Regions from separate parts of the Noviherbaspirillum sp. UKPF54 genome, predicted to be linked through region 2. Evidence: predicted binding sites of a transcription regulator. Region 2 holds the regulator's gene; each other region holds the start of a gene.
The links. Region 2 encodes sigma-54, which starts transcription at its own class of promoters, with help from an activator protein. Its sites were predicted from a motif close to TGGCANGNAANCTGCTTT; they were not measured.

Region 1: a site for sigma-54 is predicted at 1,775-1,792, ahead of FAY22_RS14070 (PEP-CTERM sorting domain-containing protein). Genes of this name have one in related genera too.
Region 3: a site for sigma-54 is predicted at 1,920-1,937, ahead of FAY22_RS16350 (PEP-CTERM sorting domain-containing protein). Genes of this name have one in related genera too.
Region 4: a site for sigma-54 is predicted at 1,456-1,473, ahead of prpB (methylisocitrate lyase). Genes of this name have one in related genera too.

The regions. Positions count from the first base shown of each region.
Region 1 covers NZ_CP040128.1:3,056,433-3,059,642, reverse strand. Annotated here, with positions in the region: gene FAY22_RS14075 (PEP-CTERM sorting domain-containing protein) at 1-478, shown strand, start outside; gene FAY22_RS14070 (PEP-CTERM sorting domain-containing protein) at 953-1,654, opposite strand; gene prsR (PEP-CTERM-box response regulator transcription factor) at 1,926-3,210, opposite strand, start outside.
Region 2 covers NZ_CP040128.1:4,517,597-4,520,806, forward strand. Annotated here, with positions in the region: gene hpf (ribosome hibernation-promoting factor, HPF/YfiA family) at 145-492, opposite strand; gene FAY22_RS20880 (RNA polymerase factor sigma-54) at 610-2,091, opposite strand; gene lptB (LPS export ABC transporter ATP-binding protein) at 2,110-2,850, opposite strand; gene lptA (lipopolysaccharide transport periplasmic protein LptA) at 2,852-3,210, opposite strand, start outside.
Region 3 covers NZ_CP040128.1:3,526,773-3,529,982, reverse strand. Annotated here, with positions in the region: gene FAY22_RS16360 (SRPBCC family protein) at 1-320, opposite strand, end outside; gene FAY22_RS16355 (type IV pilus twitching motility protein PilT) at 540-1,682, shown strand; gene FAY22_RS16350 (PEP-CTERM sorting domain-containing protein) at 1,998-2,789, shown strand; gene FAY22_RS16345 (thioesterase family protein) at 2,843-3,210, opposite strand, start outside.
Region 4 covers NZ_CP040128.1:2,420,211-2,423,420, forward strand. Annotated here, with positions in the region: gene prpC (2-methylcitrate synthase) at 1-499, opposite strand, end outside; gene prpB (methylisocitrate lyase) at 518-1,408, opposite strand; gene prpR (propionate catabolism operon regulatory protein PrpR) at 1,629-3,210, shown strand, end outside.

The sequences.
Region 1 (3,210 bases), 1.5 Mb from region 2:
GAAGGTCGAAGATTCGACCGGAACCAATACTGCCGTCAGCGCCTGCCAGTACATTTCACCGCCAGATAACAATAACGTCGCCAACATTTCCAACATCAATACAGCCGGCTTCTTCGGTTTCTCCGACTGGACGGCCAACGATGGCAACGTGCAGGTTGGGCCGGGCGGTTCCACGGGTACATGGTCGATCAGCAACGCCAATTTTGCCAATTACGACTACATCATCGTCTTCAAGGATGGCGCCGATACCAACCTGACGGCCTTCCTCTTCAATGAAGCCTATTCCTCCGGCGTCTGGAGCACTCCGTTTACGGAACCGCCTTTCAATCTGAGCGGCGGCAGCACTTCGCATAACGTTTCGCACTACACGATTGCGCAGCGTCCGACGACGAGCGTCCCAGAACCGGTGTCGCTGGCCCTCCTGGGGATCGGCCTGACCGGCATCGGCGCCATCCGCCGTCGCCGTACCGCAAAATGAACTGACTGCGTGGAAGCGCAGGGCCGCCGGAAGGCGGCCCTTTTTTATTTGAACGCGACCGCAACTAGCGCGCGTCTGGGCGCGCCGTGCTTTTTGGGTTGCAGCACGCTTCGGCTCGTCATCGCATTTCATGAATTTCGTGCGCTCTAGCACGGATCTCTGCGAGAGAAGGTCTGCTTCGCATTCATCGCCGACGTGAAAACGTCAATCCATCCGACACTCGCTTCTTGTGATTTCATTGATCGCCAGTGGAAGGGCGATTTTTGGAATAAGTTCGGGTAGTCGGAGCGCCCGTCTTTGCCATTGAATAGGCGAACGAGGATCGATCCTATGACTGCATTGCCTTGCTGGTATTTTGGGTAAGTGAAGCCAGGTACGAATCGATGCGCAAACGCCGCTGAACCTGCGGGCAGGAAGCGGCGCTTTCCGGTTACAACTGCTGCCACGACGGTGGCAGGCAAGAATAATAGTCGTTCAGGCTACAGTGTCTTGATGCTCCTTGCGGCGGCGCCCGCGCAATCCGCCGATGGCGAGTAGCCCCGCGCCGAACAAGGCAACGGTCGCAGGCTCGGGTACCTGGACGAGGGCATCGAAGCTGCTGGAGCCGGACCCGGAATGAGTGAGATTGGCCACGATGGTAATGGAATACGGAGTCGACAGGCCTAATCCGACTTGATTGAACGAAGCAGCGGAGAATGCGCCCGAGCCGAATGTCGCCGAGTAGACCTCGGTGCCGGTTCCGAATGCAGTGTTGGAAGTGTCGACGTAAACCGTGTAAGCAAGACTGCTGCCAGGAAGGTTATTAATTGTTCCGCCGATTTGCGAGACGAATCCGACAATGTCATAGCTGCTGATGAAGTCGGTCTCGGTGAACTCCAGTTTCAAGCTGCCGGCGGTGCCGCTCGTGACGTTAATCGAGTTCAGGTCGAATGCAGCGTGGCTGGCGTCGCCAATCAACGGTTTGGTCGTGCCGGTCGTCACGTTGGCGACGAAGCTGCCGACGGATCCGATATAGGTGACCTGCCCGGCCAGAGGCACCGCGTCGCCGGAGAGATTGTCGGAAACGGTAACTGTTGAGCCGTCACTTGTGAGGCGAAGCATGGGCGTGGCGAACGACGGAGCGGAAGCTGCTAGAAGTACTCCGGCGCCAACGAGGGTGGCGAACAATTTTTTCATTGATTTTTCCTTGTTAGAGTGAATGAATGCAGCAATGCTGCTCTTCACATGCACTTACGCAATCCTTGTGCCAGTTATGTAAACGACTGATTTTTATAGAGAAAGAATGTGGGAGATGGAAAAACAGGTTTTGCGCCGTGAAGTTTGTAAAATCCGCCGACATAAAGGGCGAGTGAGTGCGATGTTCTGCGCAGGCCAGGCAGGCCTCTTCGGCGGCGCGCGCAGCGACACCCCGTCCGGAACGGGGGAGCTGTTTTGAAGGGATGAGCGCTTACTTGAGACCGTGGCGGTTCATCAGATCGTAGATCGTCGGACGGCTTACGCCGAGCAGTTCCGCCGCTTTCACAATGTTTCCGTCCACCCGCGCTAACGACCTCACCAGCGCCATGTACTCCGCCTCGTCCCGCACCTGCCGCAGGTTGATGACCTTGTCCTCCCGGTTTATCGCAGGCAGCCCGAGATCGTCGACGCTGATCTGTACTCCTTCGGCCATGATCACAGCACGCTTGATGCAGTTCTCGATCTCGCGTACGTTTCCAGGCCACGAATGCGCCTCGATCGCTGCCATGGCTTCTTCGCTGAAGTTGAGCGAGCGGCGCTCCTGCGCCGCATATTTGTTTTTGAAGTGGTGCGCCAGCATGGCGGGGTCGCCTACCCGATCGCGCAACGATGGAATGTTCAGCACGATTTCGCTTAAGCGATAGAAAAGGTCTTCGCGAAAACGCCCTTGGCGCACCAGTTCCTGCAGGTTCTGGTGGGTCGCACAAACGATACGTACGTCGACTGGAATTTCCGCGCGCCCGCCGATGCGTTCGATCACCCGCTCCTGCAGGAAGCGCAACAGCTTCGCCTGCAGAGCGAACGGCAGGTCCCCGACTTCGTCGAGGAAAAAGGTACCGCCATCCGCCATTTCGATCTTACCCAAGGTCTGCTTGGCGGCGCCGGTGAAGGCGCCTTTCTCGTACCCGAACAGCTCGCTTTCAAGCAGGGTTTCCGGGATCGCTGCGCAATTGACGGCGACGAAACGCTTGTTCTGCCGCGGGCTCAGCTGATGCAGTGCGCGCGCCAGCAATTCCTTGCCGGTGCCGCTGGCGCCGAGCAGCATTACCGTGGCGGAGGAAGGCGCAATTTTTTCGACATTACGGCAGACTTTCAGCATGCCGGGGTCGCGGCTGATGATGCCGGCCAGCGGGGAGTTAACCTGGGCCTGCAGCAGGCGTTGATTTTCCTGCTGAAGCGCGTGCAGATGGAACGCGCGTTCAATGACCAGCTGCAGCGTCGGCCCGTCAAAAGGCTTCTGGTGAAAGTCGTAGGCGCCCATCGCAACAGCTTTGACAGCATTGCTGCGGTCCTGGTTGCCGGTAAGGACGATGACTTTGATGGCGGGGGACAATGCGAGGATCTGCTGCAGGGTCGCCAGTCCTTCGGCAGCGCCGTCGGCGTCGGGCGGCAGGCCGAGGTCCATCGTCACGACCGCCGGCTCATGCCGCCGTACCTGCGCAATCGCACTTTCGCGGTCGCCCGCCACTTGGACGTCGTAGCCGTCGAAACTCCAG
Region 2 (3,210 bases):
GAAGCGGAAGGAGGTCGACGGGAAAGCGGTATTTTATCGGGATCGGCGGGGGCGGGACTGTCGTCGGAAGGACAGTGGCTGCAATAAAAAAGGACGCATCGCTGCGTCCTTTCTGTCGCCGGTCTGGCCGGCCTTGCCGCCGTGTCAGGCGGCGCTTTGGGTTTCCGGAATGCGCTTGATCGCTTCGTGCTGGTGATCCTGGATCTTGTCCTTGTGCTTCAAGACTTGACGGTCCAGCTTGTCGGTCATCAGGTCGATGGCGGCGTACAGGTCCTCGTGGATGCTCTCGACGTGGATGACGTTTCCGCGCATGTGCAAGTTGATTTCGGCCTTTTGGCGCCGTTCTTTTTCCGATAGCTTCTGGACTGACAGGATGACCGTGACATCAATGACATTATCGAAATGACGTCTGATGCGTTCCAGTTTGGTTTGTACGTAGTCGCGGATGGGTTGCGTCAGTTCGAGATGATGTCCACTGATTTTCAGATTCATACAGCGCTCCTATGGATGGTGTCGCCGGAGGTTCGCAACGTGCCCCGTTCGATCGTCGCGTAGACGTGAGGGCTACGCAGGAACACGGCAACAGAAACAACACTCACTACACGATGACTACAAGGATTTGCGCAGATTGACTGGAGGGATTTTCAGAGCTTCGCGGTACTTCGCGACTGTGCGACGCGCAACGACCATGCCCTGTTCACCCAACATATCCGCTATTTTGCTATCAGAGAATGGGTTCTTGGGGTCTTCAGCTCCTATCAATTGTTTGATCAGTGCCCGTATCGCGGTCGACGAAGCTTCGCCCCCGGCTTCGGTCGCGACGTGGCTACCGAAGAAGTACTTCAACTCAAACATGCCATGCGGGGTCAGCATATATTTTTGAGTTGTTACACGTGAGATAGTACTTTCGTGTAAACCCAGTGTATCAGCTATTTCACGCAAGACAAGGGGGCGCATCGCGACTGCGCCATGCGAGAAGAAATTTCTTTGCCGATCAACAATCGCTTGTGCAACGCGCAAGATCGTGTCGAAGCGCTGCCGCATGTTCTTGATCAGCCACTTGGCTTCCTGCAGCTGCGCGGTCAGTGAACCCTCACCCTTGCTCTGCTTGAGGATATTCGCGTACAGCGCATTGACGCGCAGGCGGGGCATGACATCGTGATTGAGCATCACTTGCCAGCCGTTCTTTGCTTTTTTGACAATTACATCCGGCACGACATAGTCCGATGCATCGGACGCGAACATGGCGCCGGGATGCGGATTGCAGCGGCGGATCACCGCATGCGCTTCACGCAAGTCTTCGTCGTCGCAATCGAGCGCCTTCTTGAGCTTGTTGAAGTCGCGTTGCGCAAACAGCGCGAGATGGTTTTCGACTATCTCCAGCGCTCTCCTGCGCGTCACCAGCGGCACTTTCGGAAAGCGTGCGATCTGGATCGCCAGGCACTCGGACGCATTGCGCGCCCCGACGCCGGCCGGTTCGAAGCTTTGCACCAGCTTCAGTGCGACCTGCAGCTCTTCCAGTTCGATTTCCAGCTCGGCCGGCAGGCGAGCATGGATTTCCTCCAGCGGCTCTTCCAGGTAGCCGTTGTCGTCCAGCGCGTCGATGATCAGTTCGACCAGTGCGCGGTCGCGCTGGCTGTGCACGGTCACGCGCATCTGTTCCAGCAGGTGTTCGCGCAGGGTGGTTTCGTGCGCTTCCAGCTGCGGGCGCGCATCGTCGTCCTCCGGCGCCTTCGAGGTGCGCGCAACGTCGTCGAAGCTCCATTCGCCCTCGGCCGACGACGCTGCTTCACCGCCTTCGGGCGGGCTATCGAATCCGCCTTCGCCTTCGTCCGAGGCCGCCGGCGCGCTCGCTTCCGGTGCCGCGGTGTCGGCGCTGCCGTTGCCGGGCGTGATGGCGCCGTCGGCCAGCAGGCGCACCGAATGATCGAGCGGGTCGTCGACCCGTTCCAGCATCGGATTGTCGGACAGGATCTGCTCCAGCTCCTGATGCAGCTCGAGCGTGGATAGCTGCAGTAACCGGATCGATTGCTGCAACTGCGGCGTGAGCGCCAGATGTTGCGAGACGCGAAGTTGGAGAGTCTGTTTCATACCTGTTTGGTTGCTTCCTCACATCCGGAAGTGTTCGCCCAAATACACGCGGCGCACCGACTCGTTGGCAATGATGTCGTCGGGGCGGCCGCTGGCTAAAACCGCGCCTTGGTTAATGATGTATGCCCTGTCGCAGATGCCGAGCGTTTCGCGCACGTTGTGGTCGGTGATCAGCACACCGATGCCGCGCTCCTTCAGGAAGCGCACGATGCGCTGGATCTCGATCACGGCGATCGGATCGACACCCGCGAACGGTTCGTCCAGCAGCACGAAGCGCGGGCTGGTGGCCAGCGCGCGTGCGATTTCCACCCGTCGGCGTTCGCCGCCCGACAGCGACAACGCCTGGTTGTCGCGCAACTTCTCGATCTGCAGTTCGGCCAAGAGAGTATTCAGGCGCTTTTCGATGGTCGCGCGCGGCAGCGGCTTGTCGTTCTCACGCTGCAATTCCAGCACTGCCCGGATATTGTCCGCCACCGTCAGCTTGCGGAACACCGAGGCTTCCTGCGGCAGGTACGACAGGCCGAGCATGGCGCGCCGATGAATCGGCAGGCGCGAAATCGCCGAGCCGTTCAGATCGATTTCGCCCGCGTCCGAAGGCACGAGCCCGACGATCATGTAAAACGATGTGGTCTTGCCGGCGCCATTGGGACCGAGCAGGCCGACCACTTCGCCGCTGGCGACGTCAAGCGAGACGTCACGCACGACCTGGCGCGTGCCGTAGCTCTTTTGCAAACCGCGTACAACCAAGGTGCTCGTCATGTCATTTGCCCTGCGATTCGGTGCGCGGCTGGATGACGGCCTTGATGCGTCCGCCGCCCGGCTTGCTTTCTCCGGTCGGCGTATTGTTCACCGTGTAAAACTCGGCGCGGCTGTCATACGAAATGAATTCGCCCTCGACTTCGTCGGTCGGCCTGGTGCCCTCCAGCCGCCGCAGTTTCGCCTTCGAGAACAGCCGGACCATTTCGGACTTGCCGTCGTATTCGATGCGTTCGGCCTGTCCTTCCACCCACTGATTGTCGTTGCCATCGCGCTTCTGACGGAAGGTGGCAAGCCCGCCGGCGGGCGCGAGCAAGGTGGCATGCTGATAGCCGGCCGGATCCTGCGTCACGATCAGCTTGT
Region 3 (3,210 bases), 990 kb from region 2:
CGCACCGATTCGAACGGGAACGTCAGAGGCCCATACGAGACGTTGCCCTTCTGTTCGACGCGCACGCGGCCGCCGCTTCTCTCGACGATCTTGCTGGAGACGAGATTGGGGAAGAACTGCGCCATGTGGTCGTAGTCGGTGAGCACATCCCAGGCGTCGCGCGGCGGCGCCTGCACCGACATGCTCACGTCGACCAGCACCCGGTCGCCGCTTTTGCGCACATCGACGGTAATGTCGTCGTCCGGCGCGGTCGCGGCCATGGCCTGAAGAGCGCTGAACAAGAGCGCAATGGCGAAGAAATGGCGATGTCGTTTTTTCATGTCGTGCTCTGCTTCATACCTTGTTGCGTCGCTTGGACTGCTTGCCGGCAAAAATGTTGCACATCAAAACGATTTCCGGAACAACAAGAAAACGCTAATTACATGGAAATATCCGCTTAATTTACACGATTGGTTTGTCGGTGATCTCCGGTACATTGTTAAAATATTTCCTTAAAACAACTCTTAGAGCAACTTTACCGGGACGCAAGGGGCAGGCAGATGGAACATGACAAGTATTCCCAGATTGAAACGCTGACATTCCTCGAAGCCGGCGGCTTGCCGGTCACCGGCACGCTGATCGAGCAAATCGTCCACCTGCTCAATTCCAGCACCGTCTTTTCCGACATCATCATCCACCAGAACAGCCCGATCATGCTGCGCCAGCCGAAGCGCCTGGTGGCGGTGTCGGACACGCCGATCACGCGCGAGGAACTGGAAGAGTTCTTCGATGTGATCGAGCCCGACTGGGCCGACAAGATCCGGGACCGCGCGTTCGACCGTTCCAAGGACTTGCACAGCGCGCGCATCCGCGCCAACTGCTTTTCATTCCAGGGCAACAAGCGCCTGGGCTGCGTGATCCGCCGCTTTCCCACCGAACCGATCGCGCTCGACAGGATCGGCCTGCGCCCCTGCGCGCAGGATTTCGCCCGGCTCGACAATGGCCTGGTGCTCTTGATCGGCGACACCTGCCAGGGCAAGTCGACCACCATCGCGTCGCTGCTGGACCAGATCAACAAGAGCCGCTCCGGCCACATCATCACCATCGAAGATCCGGTGGAGACGCTCATCCCGCAGCGCAAGTGCATCGTCACGCAGCGCGAGGTCGGCATCGACGGCGACGTGGAAAGCTATTACCTGGGCGCGCTCGACGCCTTGCGCGAGCGGCCCGACGTGATCCTGATCGGCGAGATCCGCGACGCCGAAACGGCGCAGGAAACGCTGGCGCTGGCCGAATCCGGGCCGCTGGTGTTCGCCACGCTGCACGCGCGCTCCACCGAGCTCGGCCTGCAAAAGCTGCTGCGCCTTTTGGGCAATTCGGACGCGCAGGCACAGGCATTGTCGAACTGCCTGCGCGGCGTCATTTGCCAGGCGCTGCTGCCTTCGCAAAAGGATAATGCCTATCACCTGGCGAGCGAGTGCCTGACGGTCAATCCCGACGTCGCGCACCTGATCGAGACCCGCAACATCGGCGCCATTCGGCCGCTGCTGGAAAAGCTGGGCAAGGATGCGCAGTCCGGCTGCCACACGATGAACGATGAGCTCGCGGCGCTGCTGCGGGCAAAGAAAGTGAGCTTTGACGACGCGCGCCGGGCGACCACGGACCGGCTGAAGTTCGCGGAGATATTCGGCCAGACCGCGTAGCGCCGGACACGCGTTCAAGCGCCTGGCGGCCCGCTCATCCGGGCCGGCTCACAGCCGGCGTCATCTTTTCCGCGACTCCCTTTCCCTCGCCTGGGCATGGTGCAAGGCCATGCGTTTCTCTTTGGCGTTTTGCCAAAGATGTGCAGTGTCGGAAACTTTTACAGTTTCTTTAAGACAACGATTGATGGCTCGCAAAATATTGTTTGCATTCAAATAGTTACCAAAAATGAAAGATGCTGGCACTCAAAATGCTTTGATGTAACTGCGGTGCATGTATTGGCAGCAAACATCATCAAAACAAGAGACGAGGTATCAATGAAGAGTGCAACGTTACTGGGCTTGGGCGCATTGGCGCTGGCCCTGTCGGGCAGCGCCATGGCGGCGCCTTTCATCAACGGCGGCTTCGAGGATGGCAATACGAACGGCTGGGTGACCGGCGGCGCCGATCGCGGCGGCATATCCAACACCTCGCTCAACCCCGACAATGCCTTGCCGGGCGGTTCGTTGTACACGGGAGATTCGACCCGCTCGGCGATCATCGGCGCCGGCAGCGTCGATCCCGTTCTCGGATCGCTCCTGGGCAGCACGGTCTACAGCGGCAATTATTCGTATCGTATCGAGGATACCCGCTCCGGCGGCTATGCCTCGGCCATCAGCCAGCATGTGCAGAACTATACCGACGGCAGCATCTTCTTTGCCTGGAAGGCCGTGCTTGAAAACGGCGGCCACGACGAAAGCGAATCGGCGTTGTTCAAGGTCGTTCTGCGCGACGATACCACCGACACCGTGCTCATCAGCCGCGACTATGACGCGGGCCTGACCGGGGGCGGCGTGGACAGCCGCTTCTCGTCGTCCGGCGACCTGTTCTACACGCCGCTGTGGCAGATCGAGCAGCTCACGATCGACGCCGCGCTTTCCGGCCATGACTTCACGCTGTCGCTGCTGGCGGCGGATTGCGAGTGGAGCGGCCATACCGGCTATGCCTATCTCGACGGCTTCGGCGCCGTATTGCCGCCGTCGGGCAGGGTGCCCCTGCCCGGCACGCTGGCGCTCATGAGCCTGGGTCTGGCCGGCTTGGGCGCGATGCGCAAGCGCCGACAGCCCTGAGGCGCGTTCCGGGAATGCGGTCCGGCCGATGCGGTGTCGCCGCATCGGCTTTTTTATTCCACCTTGCCGTCGATCCAGTTCACCTTCGCGAACTTGCGATAAAAGAGTTCCGGCATCGGCACCACCTTCTTGCTGCGGTAGTTGAAGAATACGAAACCGGATTTCGCCATCGCCACCAGCGCGCCATCGCGCGGACGGGTGATGCGGAAGGTGATGTCGCCGCCATACTTGTTAAAGTCCATCACGCCGACCTCGAACAGCAGCTGGTCGCGCGCATGCGCCTCGGTGCGGTAGGTGGTGGCCAAGTCGGTGACGATGATGCCGGTGCCGTCGCCTTGCGTTTCCTCGATGCCGAACTCGAACAGGAAGCGCGCCCGTGCCTCCGAAATCATCGAAATCATAGAGTCGTTGCCGAGGTGGT
Region 4 (3,210 bases), 2.1 Mb from region 2:
AGTGCGCGCCGATCGACTCATCGTCGGTTTCGACTTCGATGCGGTTGCCGTTATGGCTGTAGTGATACCAGTACAGCAGCATGGAACCGAGCGACGCCATCAGGCGATCGGCGATGTCGCGCGCGCCCGGCGTGTTGTGATCATCCTTCTCCGGCAGCACGCAGCCCAGCGCGGACACGCCGGTGCGCATCACGTCCATCGGGTGCGACGAGGCCGGCAGCCATTCGAGCGCGGCCTTCACGTTCGCGGGCAGGCCGCGCAACGCCTTCAGCTTGGCCTTGTACGCGCGCAGCTCGGCGGCGGTCGGCAGCTTGCCATGCACCAGCAGGTGCGCGATCTCTTCGAATTCGCATTCGTCGGCGATATCGAGGATGTCGTAGCCGCGGTAGTGCAGATCGTTGCCGGTACGGCCGACGGTGCACAGCGCGGTGTTACCGGCTGTCACGCCGGACAGGGCAACGGATTTCTTCGGTTTGAAGCCTGCTTGTTGTTCGCTCATCAATATCTCCTGAAAGATTTATTTCGATTTTTGTTGCGCAAACAGCGCATCCAGTTTTTGCTCGAACTCATGGTAGTTGATGCGATCGTACAGCTCCATGCGCGTCTGCATGGTATCGACCACATTCTTTTGCGTGCCGTCACGGCGGATCGCGTTATAGACGTTTTCGGCGGCCTTGTTCATGGCACGGAAGGCCGACAACGGATACAGCACCAGGCCGACGTCCACGCTCTTGAGTTCCTCGACGGTGTACAGCGGTGTTGCGCCGAACTCGGTAATGTTCGCCAACACCGGCACCTTCACCGCGTCAGCGAAGGTCTTGTACATGTCGAGCTGGGTAATCGCTTCGGGGAAAATCATGTCGGCGCCTGCTTCCACGCAAGCTTGCGCGCGGTCCAGCGCCGCTTCCAGGCCTTCGACGGCGAGCGCATCGGTGCGCGCCATGATCACGAAATTTTCGTCGGTACGCGCATCGACCGCTGCCTTGATGCGGTCGACCATTTCCTGCTTGCTCACGATTTCCTTGTTCGGACGATGGCCGCAGCGCTTGGCGCCGACCTGGTCTTCGATATGGATCGCGGCCGCGCCGAACTTGATCATCGACTTCACGGTACGTGCCACATTGAACGCGGAGGAACCGAAGCCGGTATCGACGTCCACCAGCAGCGGCAGATCGCACACGTCGGTGATGCGGCGCACGTCTGTGAGCACGTCGTCCAGGTTGGAAATGCCAAGGTCGGGCAAGCCGAGCGAACCGGCGGCCACACCGCCGCCGGACAGGTAGATCGCGCGGTAGCCGGCGCGCTTGGCCAGCAATGCATGATTGGCATTGATCGCGCCGATCACCTGCAGCGGAGATTCTTCTTTGACGGCCTTGCGGAAAGCGGCACCTGCGGAATAGAGACTCATGTCGTCACCTTGTCTGGACTGTTTCATTGAGAGAAGCTGGGTCTCCTAGTGCAATCGCCGTGCCAATTGGTAATGAGATCATTCTCCACTTCCGCTCGCCCCTAGATTTTCTTTTTTTTCAGTGGCTTACACTCTCCATCCCGGATAGCGAAAACATCCACCCCACCCCAAAATGTTTCAAACTGCGTTACACTTGAAACATTGAAACGCAACATGAAACATGCGCGAACCTTCCCCTCCCCTTGCTGCGCCTGACGACAAGCCGGTCATCTGGACTGTCGCCATTTCGCGCCTGCGCGACCTGTTTCGTGCCATCACGCCGGAATATGACGGCCGCGCGGTAATCGAGCCGATCAGCCTCGGCTTCGAGGACGCGGTGCTTCATATCCGGGAGCGCATGGCCACGGAGCGCTGCGACGCGGTGATTGCCGCCGGCTCGAACGCCGCCTACCTGAAGAGCCGGCTGTCGCTGCCGGTGGTGACAGCCAAGGCCAGCGGCTTCGACGTGATGCAGGCGCTGGCGCGCGCACGCAAGATCACGCCGGACATCGGGCTGATCACTTACCAGCAGACCATGCCGGAACTGGCCGATTTCCAGGCGACCTTCGGCCTGCAGATCGCGCAGCGCACCTATGTCACGGCGGAGGATGCGCGCGCCCAGATCAGCGAGCTCAAAGCCGCCGGCATCAAGGCCATCGTCGGTGCCGGCCTGATAACCGACCTGGTCGAGGAAGCGGGACTGGCCGGGGTATTCGTGTACTCCGCCGCGTCGATCCGCCAGGCCTTCGACGATGCGCTGGAGATCGCGCGCTTCACCCAGCTTGAATCCGGATCCGGCCGCAGCCATTCACCCTTCGACACGCTGCGCGCCAGGCACGGGCTGAACGACTTGCGCGGCGATTCCCCCCCCATGCAGGCGGTGCGGCACTCGATCGAACTGTTCGCGAAGTCACCGGCAACGGTATTAATCCAGGGCGAAACCGGCACGGGAAAGGAGCTGGCCGCGCAGGCGATCCACCGCGAAAGCCAGCGTTCGCGCCAGCCCTTCGTCGCGATCAATTGCGGCGCGGTGGCCGAGTCGCTGCTGGAATCCGAACTGTTCGGCTACGAAGAAGGCGCATTCACAGGCTCGCGCCGCGGCGGGCGCGCCGGCCTGTTCGAAGCAGCAAACCGCGGCACACTGTTCCTCGATGAAATCGGCGAAATGCCGCTGCAGCTGCAAACGCGCCTGCTACGCGTGCTGGAAGAGCGCGAAGTGGTGCGCGTCGGCGGCACCCGCCCCATCCCCGTGAATGTGCGCGTCATCAGCGCCACCCACTGCGACCTGGACCAGCGCGTCAAGGACGGGCGCTTTCGCGCCGACCTGTTTTACCGCCTGTGCGTGCTGCGCCTTGGCTTGCCGGCGCTGCGCCAGCGCGCCGAGGATTTGGTGGCGCTGGCCGAATGGTGCCTGAAAAACGCGCTGGCCTCGCTCGGGGTGCGCCCGCATGCCAACCTGCACGCGGAAATCGTGGCCTGCATGCCGCTCCTGTCATCCTACACCTGGCCCGGCAACGTGCGCGAACTGCGCAACATGATGGAGCGCGTCGCGCTATTCCTTGCCGCCGAACCGCTGCAGGCGCTCTCGCCGGGCTTTGTCGCGGCAATAGCGCCTGAGTTGGCGGCGGCAGGGCCACAGCAGGCAAGCCCCCCCGCCCCGCAAGAGCCGCCTGAATCGATCGAGCAGGTGCTGACGCGCTTCAACGGCAATCGCGAAGCGGCCGCAAAACACCTCGGCATCAGCCGCACCACCTTGTGGCGCA